2 regions of the Mycobacterium sp. DL592 genome follow, and region 1 is predicted to be linked to the other one. Evidence: riboswitches for the same ligand, from Rfam matches in the RefSeq annotation. Region 1 holds a riboswitch; the other holds the start of a gene.
The links. Region 1 has a riboswitch for cobalamin ahead of HBE64_RS07780 (HoxN/HupN/NixA family nickel/cobalt transporter). Riboswitches for the same ligand answer to the same signal wherever they lie in the genome.
Positions count from the first base shown of each region.

Region 1 (9,837 bases):
CTTCGGCCCGCGCTGGCCCGGCAATTCGAAATCGCCACCAGGCAACCACGGAACAGAAACCCAGCAGCATTCGCGAACACAGGCCGCATCCTGTTCGGAGATGACCTGTGGCGCTGGGTCGATCCCGAGAACATTTCGCGCACCGGCGCCCAGGAACGCGGGCCAGGCCGGGAGGTGTTCGTACACATTATCGAGCGTCTGGAGCGCGTGTGACACTGCCGGTGAAGTCGACAGCAAACCTCTGCGAAGCGATTCTCGATGAGATCGGACGCGCCGTGGTGGGTAAGCGCGAGGCGCTGACGCAGATTCTGACCACCGTGCTCGCCCGGGGGCATGTGCTCATCGAGGACCTCCCGGGCTTGGGGAAGACGTTGATCGCCCGGTCGTTCGGCGCGACGTTGGGCTTGGATTTCACGCGCGTGCAGTTCACTCCGGATCTGCTGCCGGCCGATCTGCTCGGGTCGACCATCTACGACATGCAATCGGGGCGTTTCGAGTTCCGCCAAGGACCCGTTTTCACCAATCTGCTGCTGGCCGATGAGATCAATCGGACACCTCCTAAGGCGCAGGCAGCCCTGTTGGAGGCCATGGCCGAGCGGCAGGTCAGCATCGACCGAACCACGCATCCGCTGCCGGACCCGTTCATCGTGCTGGCGACCGAGAATCCCATCGAGTACGAGGGAACCTATCCGCTGCCGGAAGCTCAGTTGGACCGGTTCGCGATCCGCCTCGAACTGCATTACCTGTCTAGACCGGAAGAACGGTCGATGTTGCGCCGCCGCCTCGATCGCGGCTCTGCCGAACCACAGCTCCGCCAGGTCGTTGACCGGCATCAGCTTCTGGCCATGCAGGAATCCGTGGAGCAGATCGCCGTCGATGACGACGTGCTGGATTACGTGGTGTCGCTGGCCGACGCCACCCGCCATCACCCGCAGGTCGCAGTGGGGGCTAGTCCGCGTGCGGAACTCGACCTGGTCCAACTCGCCCGTGCTCACGCGCTGCTGCGTGGACGCGGGTATGTGATCGCCGAGGATGTCAAAGCCCTCGCTGTCTCAGCCATGGCTCATCGTGTCATTCTGCGTCCGGAGATGTGGGTGCGGCGGATCCAGGCCGGTGACGTTCTGGCCGAACTTCTGGAGAAAATGCCCGTCCTGCCCAATCGAGGTACGCCGTGAGCGAAGCTCGCGAAATCGCCGTCCAACCTGTTTGGCGCGCATCGTCATTGACACTTGCGATCGCCACCTGCTTGGCGGTGGTTCTCGCGGGAGCGGCGTTCAGCGCACGCTGGCAACTGATTACGCTCGCCGCGCCGCTTCTCGGCGTGTTGTGCTCGATCTACTTGGAGTCGGATAAGCCCACAGTCTCGGTTCGCAGCTCGGCAGCTCGACAATACTTCTTCGAATCCGAGCAAGCGCAGATAACCTTGACGTTGGCATCCGATGCTGTTGCTGCACTGACCATCTCGGCAACAGACGGAATGGGCGTCGAGATCCTCGACTGCACGCCGTCTCAGCGGAGAGTCGCGGTCTCGGCCCGGCGCTGGGGACGGTATGTGGTGTACGCCCACGTCGAGGTTGGGGCTGCCGGTGGGCTATTGCGCGGAGCGGCGATCGTGGAAGCCGCGGACTGCTGTGTGTTTCCGATTGCGCCTCCGCAAGATACCGGCCTGCCCATCACGGAACTGCCTGACCGCCTCGGCAGCCACCTCGTCCGCCGAAGCGGTCCTGGTGTCGAGTTCGCCGACATCCGCGCCTACGTGCCGGGCGACCAACTGCGCACGGTGAATTGGCCCGTTAGCGCCCGGCGCCGCACATTGCACGTGACTGAACGGCTCACTGACCGTGCCGCTGACGTGGTGGTGCTCATCGACAGCCATGCACAACCTCTCGGCCCCGCTGCAGAGGCCACCGACCGGATGGCGCGCGGCGCAGTCCAAGTGGCTCAAACCGCGTTACGGCACGGCGACCGCGCCGGTATCGTCGCCCTCGGCAATCGGAGAATCCAATGGCTCGGCGCCGATATGGGTAAGGCCCAGTTTTACCGGATCATCGACACCATTCTCGACGCGACGGGCCCCGGGCCCGACACTGGCACCAGCACACTGGTTCCCGCAGGGGCGGTCCCCGCTGGAGGGATCGTCATCGCGTTCTCCACGCTACTGGAGACCGATTTCGCCTTAGCGCTGATCGACCTGCGAAAGCGCGGGTACGCGGTCGTGGCCATTGACATGCTCGTCGGAACTCCCTTCACCGACGACCATGACCCGTTGGTCGACCGCCTGTGGGCGCTGCAACGATCGTTCATGCACCGCAATATGTCCACCGTCGGCGTGGACGTCGTGCCTTGGACACCGGAGTACACCCTCGATCAAGCCATGGCGCTGGTTCCACAACATCGACGGCCACGCCGAAGGTCACGATGAAGTACATCCACAGCAAGACGCGTCTGCTCTCGCTCCTGGTCGGGCTGATGATGGCAGCAACTGGGGGAATCCACACCACCGGAATTGCAACCATCGCCGCTCTACTCAGCGCTCTCGCTGTGGGCGTGGGTACTCGTGAGCGGCACGCTGCAACGCTTGCCGTTTTGCTCGCCGCCGCAGCGATCATGCTCAGCGATGTATCTGCCCTGCAAGCAGGACTGGTAGGGCTGTGCGGCGCCTGCTATCTGTTGCTGCGTCACACCGAGCGAGGACGCGTTGGCCGATCCCCGATCATTGCTGCCGTGTGCGCCAGCGTCGTTGCCGTGGCTATCGCATCATTACCGATCCATGTCCCGTGGCTGACGACCCTTGCCGCACCGATCATGTTTGTGGCCTACGTAGTGGCGGTCCGACCGTTCTTCCACGGAGCCGTCGCACGTTCGAAGAGGGACACGGATTTACGTAAGCTCCCGGTGGCCACCAGATGAGCCGTCCTGAAGTCGACCAGTAGCCATTAACTTCAGTTGTATGCGGCCAGGTTTATCGAGATCGCGCGTCGTTGGCGATTCAAATAGCCGGCTCAGTCACAGCTCAGGGTTCGGCCCTATCTTCGCAAGGTGTGCACCCGACGGGTTTGTTGGTCGCGGTTGTCGCACTGGCGGCAACCGTCGCGTTCATGGTCGGGGCGTGCTGTGGCATCCTCGTCAGGTAGAGACAATTGTGCCGCACTGATTACATTGTGCCACAACCGATTTACCTGCCTTGGCGAGGGGTTTGCAAGTCCGCGAGCCTTCGATCGGCGAAGAAGGTATCCGCCATAAGCCAGTTGGTTTTAGCGCCTCTGTGCGAATGCACTCTCGGATGGATGCTTTCACTCAATGGTCATCGTTGAGCGAGCAGAAAATCGCTGATTGGCTCAATAGGCAGGACGTCCTATGGATGAAGCTAGGTTGGGGGTGTGCAGTCGGTAGGAACGGTCCGGGAGTGGCATACAGATGAAGGGTGGGGTGTCGTCGATTGTCCCGACACCCCGGGGGGCTGCTGGGTCCACTTCAGCCACCTCTTTCACGAGGACATTGCCGCGCCCGGTTCCGGCGAACTCGTAGAGGTCTCCGGCGGCTTCCGTGAAGCGTTTGAGGGCGAGACCGTGGATTTCGACTGGCAACCGACTGCGTACCCCGGGAGTCAGGACGGCTACTCCTTCGTCGCCATCACCGTCTGGCCCCGCGGACGGACGGCACCGCACCGCACCATCCGCTACTACAAGGATGGAATCGACCGGTGACGTGAATTCTCCCTGTCGCCCGCCTTTCGGTCCCGGTGTTGAAGTCAGTCCCGCCTTCTCAGGGCCCACCAAGTTCCTTCTCCGAGCAAGACGAGGATGGCGGCGAGGAAGAAGGACCACATTGGAATGCCTTGGGAGGCAGGGGAAGCCGCCTCAGCGGGTGGGCCGGGCTTACCGGTTCCGGCAACGCTGAGGTGGAAGGGCCACGATCCGGACACGACGTGTCCGTCGGCGGAGGTCACCCGATAGTTGACGGTGTAGGTGCCGACCGGACCAAGGGGCAGCACTTCGAGGGAAATGACGGCCCCCTGTAGATGAGGTTGCCCGGTGGACCACAGATTCCCGTCGGGTCCGACGACCGTCATCGCCGCAAAGGTCGTCTGAAGGGGTTCGTTGAACGTCGCGCTTACCTGGGTAGGCCCGGTGGTCAGTACCGCGTCGACGGCGGGGTCGGTGGCGATGCGCACGGCGTGCGCTGAAGCTGCCGGCGCACTGGCGAGCGCAATGATCGCCAACGCCGCGAACACCGACGCCGCGGCCGATTTCATGATCGGCGCCGCGTCACCAAGGTGATGGCCACGCTTGCCGCGGCGATCAAGAGAGCGGACCCGGCCAGCCAACGTGAGGTGTTGTCCGAAGCAGGCGCCGCCGTGGGTGCCGCGGGCGCGGGGCTCGCTGACACGGTTGGAGACGGCTCGTTTGCGGCGTGCGGAGTTCCGCCTAGAGTCAGCGTCGGAACGGGGTGTTCGGGCTCGGCGCCGCCTGCGGGAGTGGGCTGATCCCAGCGCACGGCGGTGCCGTCGTTATAGGTCTGAGTGGTGGGGAAGCTGGCAGTAGCACCGGTTGGCAGCGTGGCCGCCACCCGGAACAGGGCGAACTGGTCGGGCGGAATGCCGGCGCCGGGCGCCGCAGTCCAGGTGATGGACTTGACGGTCCCTGCCGCCATATTGCGGTCTAGGCGAGCCGCCCAGCCAGGGATCTGTTCGACGCTTACCTCGGTCAGATCGGGGAGGGCGACGGTGACTTCAGTCGTCAACGCTCCTTTGTCGGACTCGTTGGGGACCTCAAAAGTCAGAATGGCGTCATCACCCGGGGTGGTGTGGTCGGCATCGACGTGAACGTGTGCCCACGCAGGTGCCGCGGCCGCTGCAGCGACGGCGCCCAGAGTGCAGGCGCACGCGACCACGTGCACTGCCCTGGCAGTGATGCTGTTGCTTCTCATATCGGTTGCGCTGGCCTTCCCTGGGTCAGTGGAGAGTTTCAGGTCCCGCATCAGTAGTCGGCCCAACCGAGCGCGGGGTTCCCTGTCAATCACCTGTGTGCTACCGCTTTGTGGTCGCCGTCGGATATGTTGCTGTCGTTCATTGCGAGCGGTTGCGGAAACCGGTGCTATTCCGGTGCGGTCGCGCCACTGTGTCCGTCGGAACTGAGAGATTTCTCGGAGCCCGCGGGAGCCAGACCCGGCCGCTCGCTATCAACCACGACAGGGCGCAGTTCCCTCGAAGGGGCGTTTGATGCCGGAAGCACTTCCCACCGCCAGCAGCACAGCGCTTCGACGGCGACTCGGCGCGTGGAGCAGACAGGATTGGTTGGAGGTCGGCGCTCTCGCTGCGGTGATCGGCGCCCTTCACGTTGTCGGTTTCGGCGCGCTGATCCTGTTCGTCGCGCCGAACCACTACCAGGTTGGCGCGGAAGTCTTCGGGGTCGGTCTGGGTGTCACCGCCTACACCTTCGGTCTGCGCCACGCGTTCGATGCCGATCACATCGCGGCCATCGACAACACCACCCGCAAACTGATGGCCGACGGCAGTAAGCCGAAATCGGTCGGGTTCTGGTTCGCCATGGGGCATTCGGCGATGGTGCTCGTGATGGCGGTGTTGGTGATCGCCGGAACCAAGGCCGTCAGTACGCTGCTTGATGCGGACTCGCCGGCGCGCCACGGCCTGGGCCTGGCTGGGACGCTGGCATCGGGTGGGTTTCTCTACCTGATCGCCGCCATCAATATCGTGGCGCTGATCGGTATCTGGCGGGTGTTCGTTGCGCTGCGCAATGGGACGTTCGATGAGCGCGAACTCGACGCCGCGCTGGGTAATCGTGGGTTCCTGGCACGGGTTCTCAGGCCGATCATGCAGCGCATCAAACGCCCGATCGGCATGTTTCCGGTCGGTCTGCTCTTCGGATTGGGTTTTGACACCGCGACCGAGGTTGCGCTGCTCGCCCTCGCAGGATCGGGGGCGGCTGCCGGTCTGCCCTGGTACGCCGTGCTGGTGTTGCCGGTGCTGTTCGCTGCCGGTATGAGTGTGATGGACACCGCCGATGGTCTGTTCATGACCGTGGCCTACGACTGGGCGTTCGCCAACCCGATTCGCAAGATCTATTACAACTTCACGATCACCGGGCTGTCGGTCGCGGTCGCGCTGCTGATCGGCACCATCGAGCTGGTATCGGTGCTACATGACGATCTCGGCCTGATTGACCCGGTGACCACTTGGGTCAGCTCCATCAACCTGAATAATGCCGGGTTCGCGATCGTCGGGCTGTTTGCGGCTACCTGGCTGTGCGCCGTCACCTACTGGAAGGTCGCCGGAGTCGAAAAGCGTTGGGAAATCAGTCCATCAGCCCGGTGATGATCGGATCGGGTTGGGCCGGTATCCGCCGATATAGCCAAGTGCCATGTTGAGGGCCAATTCGAGGGGGCGGACGCTGCGTGTGGTCTGCGCCATGAGCAGGCCGCCCTGCAGTGCGCTCATCATCGTCAGCGCCAGTTCGTCCGGGTCGGCTTCGACGATGAGTTCGCCGTTGTCGCGCATGATGGCGAAGCCGGTGGATAGATAGGACTGCCATTCGGCGAACGACCGCGCGAGCTCGATGCGCGCGGAGTCGGATCTGTCGGCGAGCTCGCTCACGAGGGAGCCGAGGGGGCAGCCGCCGATACCTTGTGTTGTGCGCGTCATAACGACGAGGTGATCGCACCAACGCTGCAGGCCGCTCCAGGATGTCACCTCACGTAGGCGCGGCTCCTGTGCGGCGATGACTCGCCCGAGCTGAGTCTTGATTACCTCGCTGATAAGGGCGTCTTTGTCGGCGAAGTAGTGATAGAGCTGCGACCTGCTGGTGTGACTGGCCGTCATCACCGCGTCGAGGCTCGTCCCTGCCACGCCGCGCTCTCGGACCAGAGATGTGGCTTCAGCCACGATGCGAGCCTTGGTGGCCGCTCCGCGGGCCGTCAGCCGCGGGGCGGAACGACGCTCGTTTGTCACCACGGCCGGACAGTAGCCGAATTGGAATTGTCAGTCCACTTTTCGCCCAGCATGATCCCAGTGTGGTCAACGCATCATCCGCGACGGAGTTCGACATCGCGCGATCCGTTCCCACCCGGTCAATCCGGTGAGAGGCAAAAACCACTGCCACATCACCGGTCTGAATTAGTAGCTAACACATTTGAGAGGGATTGTGACTCGCACCGAAGATGCCAGGATATTGAAATACAACTCGATGTTTCTCGGCCTGTTCATGTTCATGTTCGGTTTCTTGAAATACTTCGAGCCTTTTCGCACCATGTTCGACGTGCAGATCACCGAAAGTGGCCTGCCCCGACTCAGCATCCCCCTGGGCAAAGTCGGCGAAATGGCCATCGGCTTTGGCTTGTTGTTGCCGGCGTGGTTCAGCCACAAGATCCCAAACCTCTACCGCCCAATCGTGTTTGTCGCGTCAGCCGGGCTCGTGGTCAACATGGGAATTGCGACCTACGTGCACTTACAACCCAATGTCCCAGCCAACGTCCTGCCCCTCGGGATCAAAACCCCGTACATCCCGCTGTTCGTCATGTTCTTGGCGGTCGTGAATCTCTATCAAGCCTATCGAGGCCACAGCCGCCGGCTCGAAGGGCATACCGAGACCACGCAACCGCAATCGGCTTCGTCATGACGGTGTGATCGCGCTCGATTCACTCCGATGAGTTCGCGGTCGGACATGCCACTCAGCTGTCAACGAAACACGATGAAAGGACCTCTATGTCGCGCCTCGAGAATGGCCAACGGTTCCCCCCTCTGGACGTCCCCGCCGTGGGGGGCGGCACGATCAGCCTGCCTGGCGACCTCGCCGGCTCTTACGGCGTCATCCTGATCTATCGCGGGTCCTGGTGCCCTTACTGCAACGCACAACTCGGCTCGTTCTCGCGCGCACTTGACACCCTCAACGAGCTCAATGTCAAAGTCGTCGCCCTCTCTGTCGACGACGAGGACACCTCCACGGAACTCGTCGCCAAGCGCAAGCTGCATTTCCCGGTCGGATACGGTGCTGACGTCGACCAGGTCGCCGCCGCGATAGGTGCCTACGTCAACGATGATCCGCACTATCTGCAGTCGACCGGCGTCATCCTCGCACCGGACGAGACGGTGTGTCTGGCTGTGTATTCGAGCGGGGCAATCGGACGGCTCGTCCCCGAAGACGTAGCCGGCTTCGTCAAATATGTGTCCGCACATCCGGACACACGGTGAGCGACTTCGTTTAGCGCTGCGTGCTAAGCCATGCGATCGGCTTGGGACGCAACTCTTTCGGCGGTGGCGGACGAACGTGCCAACCCGGTGAAGCCCGGCGCGGGCCCTCTTGCCCCTGACCGGGCGGCGACCCTGAAATGATGGCGCGATGATGAATCCCCTGCGTGGAATGCAGTTTCGTCTACGACCTCCGTCAGGCGACGACCGCGGGGCGGGACATACGCGAACAGGTTTCCGAGGTTGCCGCGATGTTGGTCGCGGAGGACGTTGACCTACGGTCACGCACACAGCCCGAAGTGTGGTCACCGCTTGAGTACGGATGCGGCGGTTTCAATCCGTGGAAGAAAACTCGCGGGTCTCTATTGGTGTGGTGGGGTGCCCGCGAGAGGTGGCTCGATGGTTCCCCGGGGAGTCGTCCTGGGTTGTAGCCGCCGGGCCACCGCTGTGTGTTCCTTTGGCCGCCGGACCCTTCGCGTGTCCTCTGGCGCGGTCTTACCTATTCCCGCGACTTGTGGCTGTCGCTGCGGGGGCTTTCTTCTGCGTGGGGGTGTGTGCGGCTGTCGCTGGGGCGGCTGTTGTGTTGCCGGTGGGTGTCGCCGCCGCGGTCGGAGCGGAGTTCTTGGGTTTGACCGCTGCCGCCCCGCCGACCCTTGTTCCGATGGCGATGCCTGGGCCTGCCTTAGTGACGGATTGACCAGTCTCTCCGATCGCTCCTGCGATCGCGAACGGACCCGGTTGCGCTGATACAACGTTGCCGCTGCCGAACGCGTTGAACGCCAAACTGCCTGTGGCCACGGTTGCTTTGTTGTCACCGGCAAGAACAGTGTTGTCGGTTCCCAGCACGTTCACGGCGGTATTGAAGTAACCACTCGCTATAACGTAAGGGTTGGATTTACTCGCGGGGCCGAACAGGTTGACGGCGATGTCGGCAATACCGGTGGCCTCTACCACATCGAGATTCGGGCTGGCGGGGGTGATATTGATGGCGATATTCAGGCCGAGCTGGCCCGACCCACCAGGTAGTGCGTGGGACCCAGCAGTTAGGGCATAGGCATTTTGGCCTAGTGCCGCGGTGATTCCGAACAAGCCGTCAGTATTCGCCACCGCACCGTCGCCGACCGCCGTCGCGAAGGTAAAGGCGTCGTCAGTGAAGGCTCTAGCTCCGGTGCCGACCGCGAACGCGCTGCCGAACAATCCGTCGGCGTGCGCTTGCGCTCCGGTGCCGATCGCGATCGCGATCGTGGTCAGGGTGCTGGTGCAGTCGGCGGTGTTACCGATGCCGAAGAACGACGCGCAGTTGGCGTTGGCGGTGGGGGCACCGGTTAGTGTTCCGGCGGCCAGCGCACCGGACACCAACGCCCCGAGCAACACGCCACCCTTTACCCGAATCTGATCGACCATGGTTTCTCCCGACCACTGGTGGGTATCTGAATCGGAAGCTACTCCGGTATCGCGAGGTCCAAGGTTTTTCGGCGGATTATTCACGCACTAGTAAGTGGGTGTGCTGCGGTGTCGGGGCCGCCTTTCAGTGCTACACCCAGACCGGGTGAGAGGCGAACGCACAACACCCCCGGGCACCCAAATGGTGACCGGGGGAAGGACAGTAGCCTGTCAAGCAGATGGGGACTGCC
Region 1 is NZ_CP050192.1:1,607,820-1,617,656, forward strand. Features, by position in the region: gene HBE64_RS07745 (hypothetical protein) at 1-213, shown strand, start outside; gene HBE64_RS07750 (MoxR family ATPase) at 210-1,175, shown strand; gene HBE64_RS07755 (DUF58 domain-containing protein) at 1,172-2,422, shown strand; gene HBE64_RS07760 (hypothetical protein) at 2,419-2,910, shown strand; gene HBE64_RS07765 (hypothetical protein) at 3,381-3,707, shown strand; gene HBE64_RS07770 (copper resistance CopC family protein) at 3,752-4,255, opposite strand; gene HBE64_RS07775 (YcnI family protein) at 4,252-4,929, opposite strand; cobalamin riboswitch at 5,043-5,190, shown strand; gene HBE64_RS07780 (HoxN/HupN/NixA family nickel/cobalt transporter) at 5,222-6,334, shown strand; gene HBE64_RS07785 (TetR/AcrR family transcriptional regulator) at 6,323-6,970, opposite strand; gene HBE64_RS07790 (hypothetical protein) at 7,161-7,634, shown strand; gene HBE64_RS07795 (peroxiredoxin family protein) at 7,721-8,206, shown strand; gene HBE64_RS07800 (hypothetical protein) at 8,699-9,691, opposite strand.

Region 2 (9,837 bases), 970 kb from region 1:
TCACTGCGCCGACGACGGCGAGTACGAGAAGTCCGGCACCCACGGCGACCAGCTTGTACAGCGGCCACGGCACTCCGGCGATGCACACGCGAGATTCGGGCGAGGTGAGGGCCGAACGCACTTGTTCAACACTCGTCATACCTTTGAGGGTACCCCGTATCTTTAGTTTCGGACACCCGAAATCTGGTCGCGCCGCATGCCGGCCATCACCGTGATCAGTGCCCAGGGTCCGTAGCGCTCGAGAGAACTCACGGCCGCACCACCGCGGGACGCGAGGGAAGTACGGCCAGCGCGAACAGGGCTCCGCCGGCGCACACCGCGGCGGCGGTCAGGCAGCCGGCCTGCATCCCGGACAGGAAGGCGTTCTCCACCGCACTGCGCACTGCATCGGTGAAGGGTGGGGGCGACTGGCCTGCCACCGCAAGTCCTTGGGCCAGGCCCTCTTTGGCGGTGGACTGCGCCGCCGAGGGCATGGCCTGCAACACCTGGCTGTCGGCGAGGTGCCGAATGTAGATCGTGGAGAAGACGCTGCCGATCACGGCGACACCGAGGGTGCCGCCGACCTGGCGGGTGGCGTCGTTCACCGCCGAGCCGGCGCCGGCCTGCTCGGGGCGCACCACCCCCATGATCGAGTCGGTCGCCGGTGCGCTGGTGAGCCCGAGACCGCCGCCGAGCAGCACCATCTGCGCGGCCATGATCGGGTAGGTCACTCCGAGGTCGCTGGTCGCTATCCAGGCGAACGATGCCGACATCATCAGAAGTCCCACGAAGACAACGGCTTTGGTGCCTACTGTGCGCGCCGCGAGTTGGGTTCCGAGTACCGAGCCGATGGCGATCGACAGCGCGACCGGCAGGATCCGTACGCCGGTCTCCAGGGGGCTGTTGCCCTGGAGCAACTGCATGAACTGGGTGATGATGAAGATGAACCCGAACAGTGCGAAGAAGGCCACGGTGACTGCGCCACTGGCCGCGCTGAAGCGCAGGTTGGTGAACAGCGTGACGTCAATGAGCGGGTCGGGGTGCCTGCGCTCCCACCAGGCGAAGCTGACCGCGGCGGCAAGGGCGCCGCCGAACCCGATCAGTGTCTGGGCGCTTGACCATCCGTGCGACGGGGCCTCGATGATCGTGTAGACGAGGGCGCCGAGCATCACGACCGAGAGCACCAGCCCGCCGCGGTCCACCCGCGAGTGCTGATCCCGTGCCGAGGCGGGGATGACGAACGGTGCGGCCAGTGCGGCCAGCAGTGCGATGGGCGCCAAGGCTAAAAACAGGCTGCCCCACCAGAACGCCTCCAGTAGTGCACCGCCCATGATGGGGCCGATGGCCACGCCCAGTCCGGTGACGGCACCCCAGACGCCGATGGCGGCCGCCCGGTGGCGCGGGTCGCGGAAGGTGTCGGTGATGATGGCCAGCGTGGTGGGGTAGATGAGCGCTGAGGCGATGCCCATTACCAGGCGCATGACGATCAGTTCGCCGGTGGTGGAGCACAGGGCGGCGCCCACGCTGCTGATCGCGAACAGGACCAGTCCGGCGATCAGCGTCCCGCGGCGGCCGAACTTGTCACCGACGGTGCCGCCGGCCAGTACGAGTGCGGCGAAGGCCAGGTTGTAGGCGTCGACTATCCATTGCAGTCCGCGGGTGGAGGCGTTCAGTGCCGAATTCAGGGTGGGCAGAGCGACATTGACGATCGTTGTTTCCACGTTGATGGCCAGGGCCGCGATGAGGACGACGGCGAGGATCGCGATTGGCCGGATGCGCGGTGGTGCGGCGTGCGCCCCGGTGCCGTAGGTCCGGGGGGCGGTGCCAGTGGTCATGAGCGCCGACTTTCATGTTGACAGCGTTAACATCGGCAAGCATGGCAGCTCAAGTTGACACTGTCAACATGTGGGGGTCTAACGGATTCCTTCGCCGATGAGGTCGAACAGGCGATCGGCGATCAGCTGCTTGCGCTGGGCATCTGCCTGGGCGAGCGGTCCGTCCAGGAACAACGTGGCCAGGCCGTGCACCGCGGCCCACGCCGCTTCATCCACGCCATCGCGACGGCTCGCCGTGAGTACGCCGGCGGTGACAAGATCGTCGACGCAGGCGCTGAGAATCTGATACGGATGCCGCCCCGGCTGCACGGCCTCGTTGCTCGGATGGGGTCCCTCGGGAGCGAACGCGGTACGAAACAGGCCCGGCTCGGCCAGCGCGAAATCGATGTAGGCCTGCCCGGTGGCGCGGAAGCGGGCCAGCGCGCGGCGATCCCGCGGTCCCCGGTTGGGAACGGCGGCAAGCGATTCCAGCATCGCGTCACCGAGCTGGCCCATCCCGTAGACCTGCACCGCGGCCAGCAGGGCGTGGCGGTCGGCGTAATGCCGGTAGGCCGCCGAGTTGCTGACCCCTGCCAGCCGCTGCACGTCACGCAGCACCACCGCATCCGGGCCGCCGGTGCGGGCCAGTTCGACGCCGTGCTCGAGCAGCGCTTGGCGCAGGTTGCCATGGTGGTACGACGCGGTCGCCATGTTGACAAGTCTTACATCGTCGAGCGCGCGCACGAAAGGTAATGTCCACCGCGCAGATGGTTTTCCGTGGCGGATTCGTCGCGGAATCGAGCGATGTGTGCAGGTGGCGCGTCGTGAGAGGGAACCCGGTGTGAATCCGGGACTGTCCCGCAGCGGTATGCAGGAACGACCGCCGTCATCGGCACTGGCCCGCAGCAGTCATGCGGCCGGGAAGCGACGGCCAGTAGATGCATCGTCACGATGCGCGCCTGTGAGTCCGAAGACCTGCCAGCTGTGCCGGGTGCGCCGCACCCGGCGGGCATCGCCCCGTGGAATCGGGCGATGGCCATTGCTGCGTCGCGAAGGGATCATCCATGCATATCGAGCCGGGGATTGTCGAAGGCCCGAAGATCATCTTGAGCTATGTCAGTGCCGGCGGCGTCGGTGCGTACAGCGCCTACACGGCCTGGCAGCTGATCAAAGAGCGCGGCGTCGGCGCCCTGCTGCTGCGCAGTGCGGCGACCACGGCGCTGGTGTTCACCTTCTTCCAGGTGTTTCCGCACTATCCGGTCGGGGTCTCCGAAGTGCACCTGATCCTGGGTTCGACTCTGTTCCTGCTGTTCGGGATGGCGCCGGCGGCGATCGGATTGGCCGCGGGCCTGCTGCTGCAGGGGCTGTTCTTCGCTCCGTTCGACCTGCCGCAGTACGGCATGAACGTCACCACGCTGCTGGTGCCGTTGTTCGCCCTGCACCTGGTGGCCACGCGCGTCATCGCGCCGCACACGCCCTACGTGCAGCTGAAGTACCGCCAGGCACTCGCCTTGTCGACCACCTACCAGGCCGGCATCGTGTCGTGGGTGGCGTTCTGGGCGCTCTACGGCGAAGGATTCAGCGGCCAGACCGTGGCGAGCATCGCGACCTTCGGCGCGGCCTATATGACGGTCATCATCGTCGAGCCGCTGGCCGATCTCGGTGTGCTGGCAGCCGCGAAGGGTCTGCATCGTATGAAGGATTCGATGCTGTTCGAGTCCAGACTGCTCAACCCGGCCTGACCAGCTTCGGGCTCGCCCCGATTCACTGATTTAGCGGGGTTGGTGGGACCATTGTTCGGTGACCGCCGAACTGAGCCAGAGCCGATTGTCGGGACCGCTGACCGCGGCTGACATCGACGAGGCTGCCCGGCGAATTTCCGGCGTGGTCTCCACCAGCCCGCTGCAGCACAGTGACCGGCTGTCGGCCGCCACCGGCGCCGAGGTGTACCTCAAACGCGAGGACCTACAGGTGGTGCGCTCCTACAAGCTGCGCGGCGCCTACAACCTGCTGATGCAGCTCTCCGAGGATGAGCTCGCCGCGGGTGTGGTGTGCGCTTCGGCAGGCAACCATGCACAGGGTTTCGCGCTGGCCTGCCGTTCGATGGGGGTGCACGGCCGGGTGTACGTGCCCGGCAAGACACCGAAGCAGAAGCGTGACCGCATCCGCTACCACGGCGGCGAGTTCATCGAGCTCATCGTCGGCGGCGCCACCTACGACCTGGCCGCCGCCGCAGCGTTCGACGACGTCGCCCGCACCGGCGCGACGCTGGTGCCGCCCTATGACGACCCGCGCACCATGGCCGGCCAGGGCACCATCGCCGTCGAGATCCTCGACCAACTGGACTCCGAGCCCGACCTGGTCGTGGTTCCCGTCGGTGGCGGTGGCTGCATCGCCGGCATCACCACCTACCTGGCCGAGCGCACCACCAACACCTCGGTGCTGGGCATCGAGCCCGCCGGGGCGCCGTCGATGATGGCCGCACTGGCCGCAGGTGAGCCGGTGGACCTCGATCACGTCGATCAGTTCGTCGACGGCGCGGCGGTCAAGCGCGCCGGAGCGCTGACCTACCGGGCGCTGGCGACGGCCGGCGACATGGTGTCGGTGGCCGCGGTCGACGAAGGCGCGGTGTGCACCGCAATGCTCGAGCTGTACCAGAACGAAGGCATCATCGCCGAGCCCGCCGGTGCCCTGTCGGTGGCCGGCCTGCTGGAGGCCGACGTGACGCCCGGCTCCACGGTGGTGTGCCTTATCTCGGGCGGCAACAACGACGTGTCACGCTACGGCGAGGTGCTCGAACGCTCGCTAGTCCACCTGGGCCTCAAGCACTACTTCCTGGTGGACTTCCCGCAGGAGCCGGGCGCGCTGCGCCGCTTCCTCGACGAGGTCCTCGGGCCCAACGACGACATCACCCTGTTCGAGTACGTCAAGCGCAACAACCGGGAGACCGGCGAGGCGCTGGTCGGCATCGAGTTGGGCTCGGCGGCCGGGCTCGAGGGCCTGCGCGAACGGATGAGCGTCTCGGGTCTGCATGTCGAAGCGCTGGAGCCGGGCTCACCGGCCTACCGCTACCTGACGTAGCTCAGGCCGTGCGGACCACCGCCACCGAGTGACCCGGCAGCGTCGTCCCCTGGCCGTCGACGGCGACATCGCCCCACCCGAGCAGCACCTCACCAGTGGCCGCGACGGTGACCGCCTGCTCACCGAGGTTGCAGGCGATCGCGATGCGGCCGCGGCGCATCACGATCCAGCGCTGGTCTTCGTCGTAGTCGACAGCCAGATGGGTCAGCCATGGGTCGGCCATGTCGGTGTCGTTGCGGCGCAGCGCAATCAGGCTCCGGTAGAACGCCAGCAGGTCGGTGTGCTCGGGCTTGCCTACCTCGTCCCAGTCGAGTTTCGAGCGCAGGAACGTCGCGGGGTCCTGCGGGTCGGGGATGTCGTCGGCGTCCCAGCCGTGGTCGGCGAACTCGGCCTTGCGCCCCTCGGCGGTCGCGATCGCCAGTTCGGGCTCGGTGTGCGAGCTGAAGAACTGGAACGGCTGCGAAGAAGCCCACTCCTCGCCCATGAAAAGCATTGCCGTATAGGGTGATCCGAGCACGAGCGCGGCCTTGATGGCCAGCTGGCCGCAGTCGAGGTTCTGCGAGGGGCGATCACCGGTGGCCCGGTTGCCCACCTGGTCGTGGGTACATGTGTAAGCCATCAACCGGGTCGCCGGGATCGTCGCGGTGTCCAGCGGCCTGCCATGCCGCCGGTGCCGGAACGACGAGTACGTGCCGGCATGGAAGTACCCGTGGAGCAGCGTGGTGGCCAGGGCCGCCATCGAACCGAAATCGGCGTAATAGCCTTGACGTTCGCCGCTGACGGCAGTGTGGATCGCGTGGTGGATGTCGTCGTCCCACTGCGCCGTCAGCCCGTAGCCGCCCCGCTCACGTGGCGTGATCAGCCTCGGGTCGTTGAGATCGCTCTCGGCGATCAGCGACAGCGGCCTGCCCACCTGTGCTGCCAGCGCATCGGTTTCGGCGGCCAGTTCCTCGAGGAGGTGGATGGCGGTGTTGTCGACGAGGGCATGCACGGCGTCCAGTCGCAGTCCGTCGGCGTGGAAGTCGCGCATCCAGCGCAACGCGCATTCGATGATGTAGCCGCGCACCTCATCGGCCTCCGGCCCGGCCAGGTTGACACCCTCGCCCCACGGATTACTCACCGACGACAGGTACGGCCCGAACCTGGGCAGGTAGTTGCCCGACGGTCCGAAGTGGTTGAACACCGCGTCGATCAGCACACCCAGCCCACGGGTGTGGCAGGCGTCGATCAGCCGCACCAGAGCGTCCGGACCGCCATACGGTTCATGCACCGCGTACCACAGCACACCGTCGTAACCCCAGCCGTGCGTACCGTTGAACGCGTTGACCGGCATCAACTCCACGAAGTCGACGCCCAGGTCCACCAGGTAGTCCAGCTTGTCGATCGCCGCGTCGAAAGTCCCTGCCTCGGTGAATGTTCCGGTGTGCAGCTCGTAGATCACCGCGCCTTCGATCGAGCGGCCAGCCCACTGCTGGTCGCTCCACCGAGCCGCGTGCGGATCCCACAGCTGGGACCGTTCGTGGACCCCGTCGGGCTGGCGAGCCGACCGCGGATCGGGCAGCACTGTCGGATCCTCGTCGAGGACGAAGCCGTACCGGGCATCAGGTGCGCAGTCCACCTCGGCGCGCCACCAGTCGTCGGCACCCCGCGTCATAGCGTGCACGGCGCCCTCGACGTCGAGCCGGACCGTGGTAGGCAGCGGCGCCCACACTGCGAACTCAGCCATCTGATCTCTCCAGTAGGACCACGGGCAGCTCGGTGAACAGGTCGGCGGCGGCTGCGGTACCAGTCCATGACGTGCCGGTGATCCGGTCCCGCCACGTCCCGTCCGGCAGTGTCAGAGCTGTGTCGCCCCAGCCTCTTTCATCCAGCCGTACCGTCCAGCGGGAGACCGCGACCAGGACGTCGTCGCCGCGCAGGAAGGCGATGACGTGCTCAGCGGCCTCGCCGTGCGGCAACACGGGAAGGTAGCGGCCCTCGAGGAACGTGGCGGGCCGCTCGCGGCGGGCCTGCAGGGCTGCGGTGACCACCCGGATCTTGGGGTGCGTCGCCGAGTCCAGGTCGGCGCGCCGTGCGCTGTAGTCGACGAGTCGACGGTTGTCAGGGTCGACCAGGCTGTCTTCCCACACTTCGGTGCCCTGGTACACGTCCGGCACCCCGGGCACCGTCAGGGCCAGCAGCTTCTGTCCCAGGGCGTCGTTATGCGTGTGCGGGAGCAGCTGGGTCACCAACTCGGTCAGCTGGCCGGCCACCGGGCCGTCGAAGACGGTGTCGAGCCAGGCGTGGACGGCGTCTTCGAACTCGGTGTCGGGATCGGTCCAGGTGGTGCGCCAAGCGGCTTCTCTGATGGCCTTCTCGGTGTAGCGGTGGAGTCGGTCACGCAGCTCGGGGGTGACGTTGCCGTCGACCGGCCACACTCCGAAGATGTTCTGCCACAGGAACAATCCGGTCGCCAAGTCGGGCGAAGGGGTCATCTGCTCCCAGCGGTCGAGGAGCTGTGCCCACAGCGACGGCACCTGAGAGAGCACCCCGATCCGGGCGCGCACGTCCTCGCCGCGTTTGGTGTCATGGGTGGACAGTGTGGTCATGGTGCTCGGCCACAGCCGGGACCGCACCGTCGCGCTGCGGTGGAACTCTGCGGCGCTGACGCCGAAGTGCTGTGGCTCGCCGCCCACTTCGTTCAGCGACACCAACCGTGCATCGCGGTAGAAGTAGCAGTCCTCGACGGCCTTGGCCGTCATCGCCCCACACAGCTGCTGGAAGCGGGCCCCCGCTTCGGTGCCGTTGGCCAGCGCCGTGGCCGCCAGTTGCAGGGCGCCGGCCAGGTCGGGTTGTTCATGGACGGTACGGGCGATCGCCGCCGCCAGTAGCTGCGAGAGATTCTGGTAGTCACACCGGTACACCCCGATGTTGGTCAACAAAGCGGCTACCGCGTCGGCCAGCCGGGGATCGTCGGCACCCGCGGCCGCCGACATCGCGCGGCACACGCGGGCGAGTTCGCTGGCCAGGGTCTGGGTTGCCGCGCCGATCTTCAACTCGCGCAGCAGTTCCGGCGCAGCTGCGTAGTCGAAGCCGGCCGCGTCGACGAGCTCGGTGAGTGCCTGCGCACCAGCGGGGTCGACGAACACCCCGCCGACCTCACGCAACACGTCATAGCCGGTGGTGCCGTCGATCGGCAGCGACGGGTCCAGCGGCTCTCCGGCGGCAAGGATCTTCTCGATGACGATCCACGCCCGCGGCCCGAGCATGTCCCGAAGGCGGACCAGGTAGCCCGACGGGTCGGTCAGCCCATCGGGATGGTCGATCCGCACCCCGTCGACCAGACCCTCGGCGAACCAGCGGGCCACCTCGGCGTGGCTGGCGTCGAACACCGCGGGGTCCTCCTGGCGCAGACCAGCCAGTGAGGTGATCGAGAAGAACCGGCGGTAGCCGCACACGCCGTTGCGCCAGCCCGTCAGCCTGTAGTGCTGCCGGTCGTGGATCTCGGCGCCGCTGCCGCCTGCGGTTCCCGGTGCGATCGGGAACACCAGATCGCCGAGCCGCAACGTATCGCCCTCGACGGCAAGGTGCTCGGCGTCGTCATCAGAACCCAAGACCGGCAACACGATTCGGCCATCTGGATCGACGGTCCAGTCGATGTCGAAGAAGCTCGCGTAGTCCGACTCGGGGCCGTTGCGCAGCACGTCCCACCACCACGGATTGTCCTCGGGGCGGGCGACGCCGAGGTGGTTGGGGACGATGTCGACCACCAAGCCCAGACCGCGGGCCTTGGCGGCCGCGGCCAGACTCGCCAGCCCGTCGGCGCCGCCGAGTTCCTCGGACACGGTGGTCGGGTCGGTGACGTCGTAGCCGTGCTCGGATCCGGGTGCGGCGGTCAGGATGGGCGACAGGTAGACGTGTGTGACGCCGAGGTCGTCGAGATAATCGACGATCTTCTCCGCATCGGCGAGGGTGAACCCGTCGCGAAGCTGGAGGCGGTAGGTGGACAGCACCGGGTAGGCCATAGCTGTCCCTGTTCCCGCTAGGCCGTCTTTTGAAGCACGAGAACAGAACGCGGCTCGACGGTAATAGTCTCACCCGCCTTCACCACGACATCCGTGCTGCCGGTGGGATGTGCGGTGTCCAGCACGGCAGTCCACTGCGTGGCGTAGTCGCCGTCTGGGGTGACGAAGTCGACCGGCTTGCTGTGGGCGTTGAACGACAGCAGGAACGAGTCGTCGACCACCCGTTCGCCGCGAGAGTTCGGGGCGGTGATGGCTTCGCCGTTGAGGAAGACCGCGACGCACTTGAATCCCGAGCCCCAGTCGTCATGGGTCATCTCGGTGCCGGTCGCGGTGAGCCAGGCGATATCGCGAACCTGATCGCCGACGCGGATCAGCTCGCCCTCGAAGAACCGCCGGCGCCGGAACACCGGGTGATTCTTGCGCAGCGCGGTGACCTTACGGGTGAAGTCCAGCAGGTCGCCGTTGGCCTCGCGCAGGCTCCAGTCGATCCAGGAGATCGGTGAGTCCTGACAGTAGACGTTGTTGTTGCCCAACTGGGTTCGGCCGATCTCGTCACCGTGAGAGATCATCGGCGTGCCCTGCGAGAGCAGCAGCGTGACCAGGATGTTGCGCATCTGCCGATGCCGTAGCGCCAGGATCTCGGGATCGTCGGTGGGCCCCTCGACACCGCAGTTCCATGACCGGTTGTGACTCTCGCCGTCGCGGTTGTCCTCGCCGTTGGCCTCGTTGTGCTTCTCGTTGTAGGACACCAGGTCGGCCAGGGTGAATCCGTCGTGACAGGTGACGAAGTTGATGCTGGCCGACGGGCGGCGGCCGGTGGCTTCGTAGAGGTCGGAGGAGCCGGTCAGCCGGGAGGCGAACTCGCCGAGGGTGGCCGGCTCCCCGCGCCAGTAGTCACGCACCGTGTCGCGGTACTTGCCGTTCCACTCGGTCCACAGGCCGGGGAAGTTTCCGACCTG
Region 2 is NZ_CP050192.1:2,576,370-2,586,206, reverse strand. Features, by position in the region: gene HBE64_RS12505 (hypothetical protein) at 1-139, opposite strand, end outside; gene HBE64_RS12500 (MFS transporter) at 249-1,814, opposite strand; gene HBE64_RS12495 (TetR/AcrR family transcriptional regulator) at 1,893-2,504, opposite strand; cobalamin riboswitch at 2,589-2,791, shown strand; gene HBE64_RS12490 (energy-coupling factor ABC transporter permease) at 2,858-3,535, shown strand; gene ilvA (threonine ammonia-lyase IlvA) at 3,594-4,874, shown strand; gene treZ (malto-oligosyltrehalose trehalohydrolase) at 4,876-6,600, opposite strand; gene treY (malto-oligosyltrehalose synthase) at 6,593-8,878, opposite strand; gene glgX (glycogen debranching protein GlgX) at 8,896-9,837, opposite strand, start outside.
Region 2: it holds a riboswitch for cobalamin, as region 1 does, so the genes downstream of both, HBE64_RS12490 (energy-coupling factor ABC transporter permease) here and HBE64_RS07780 (HoxN/HupN/NixA family nickel/cobalt transporter) in region 1, are expected to answer to the same signal.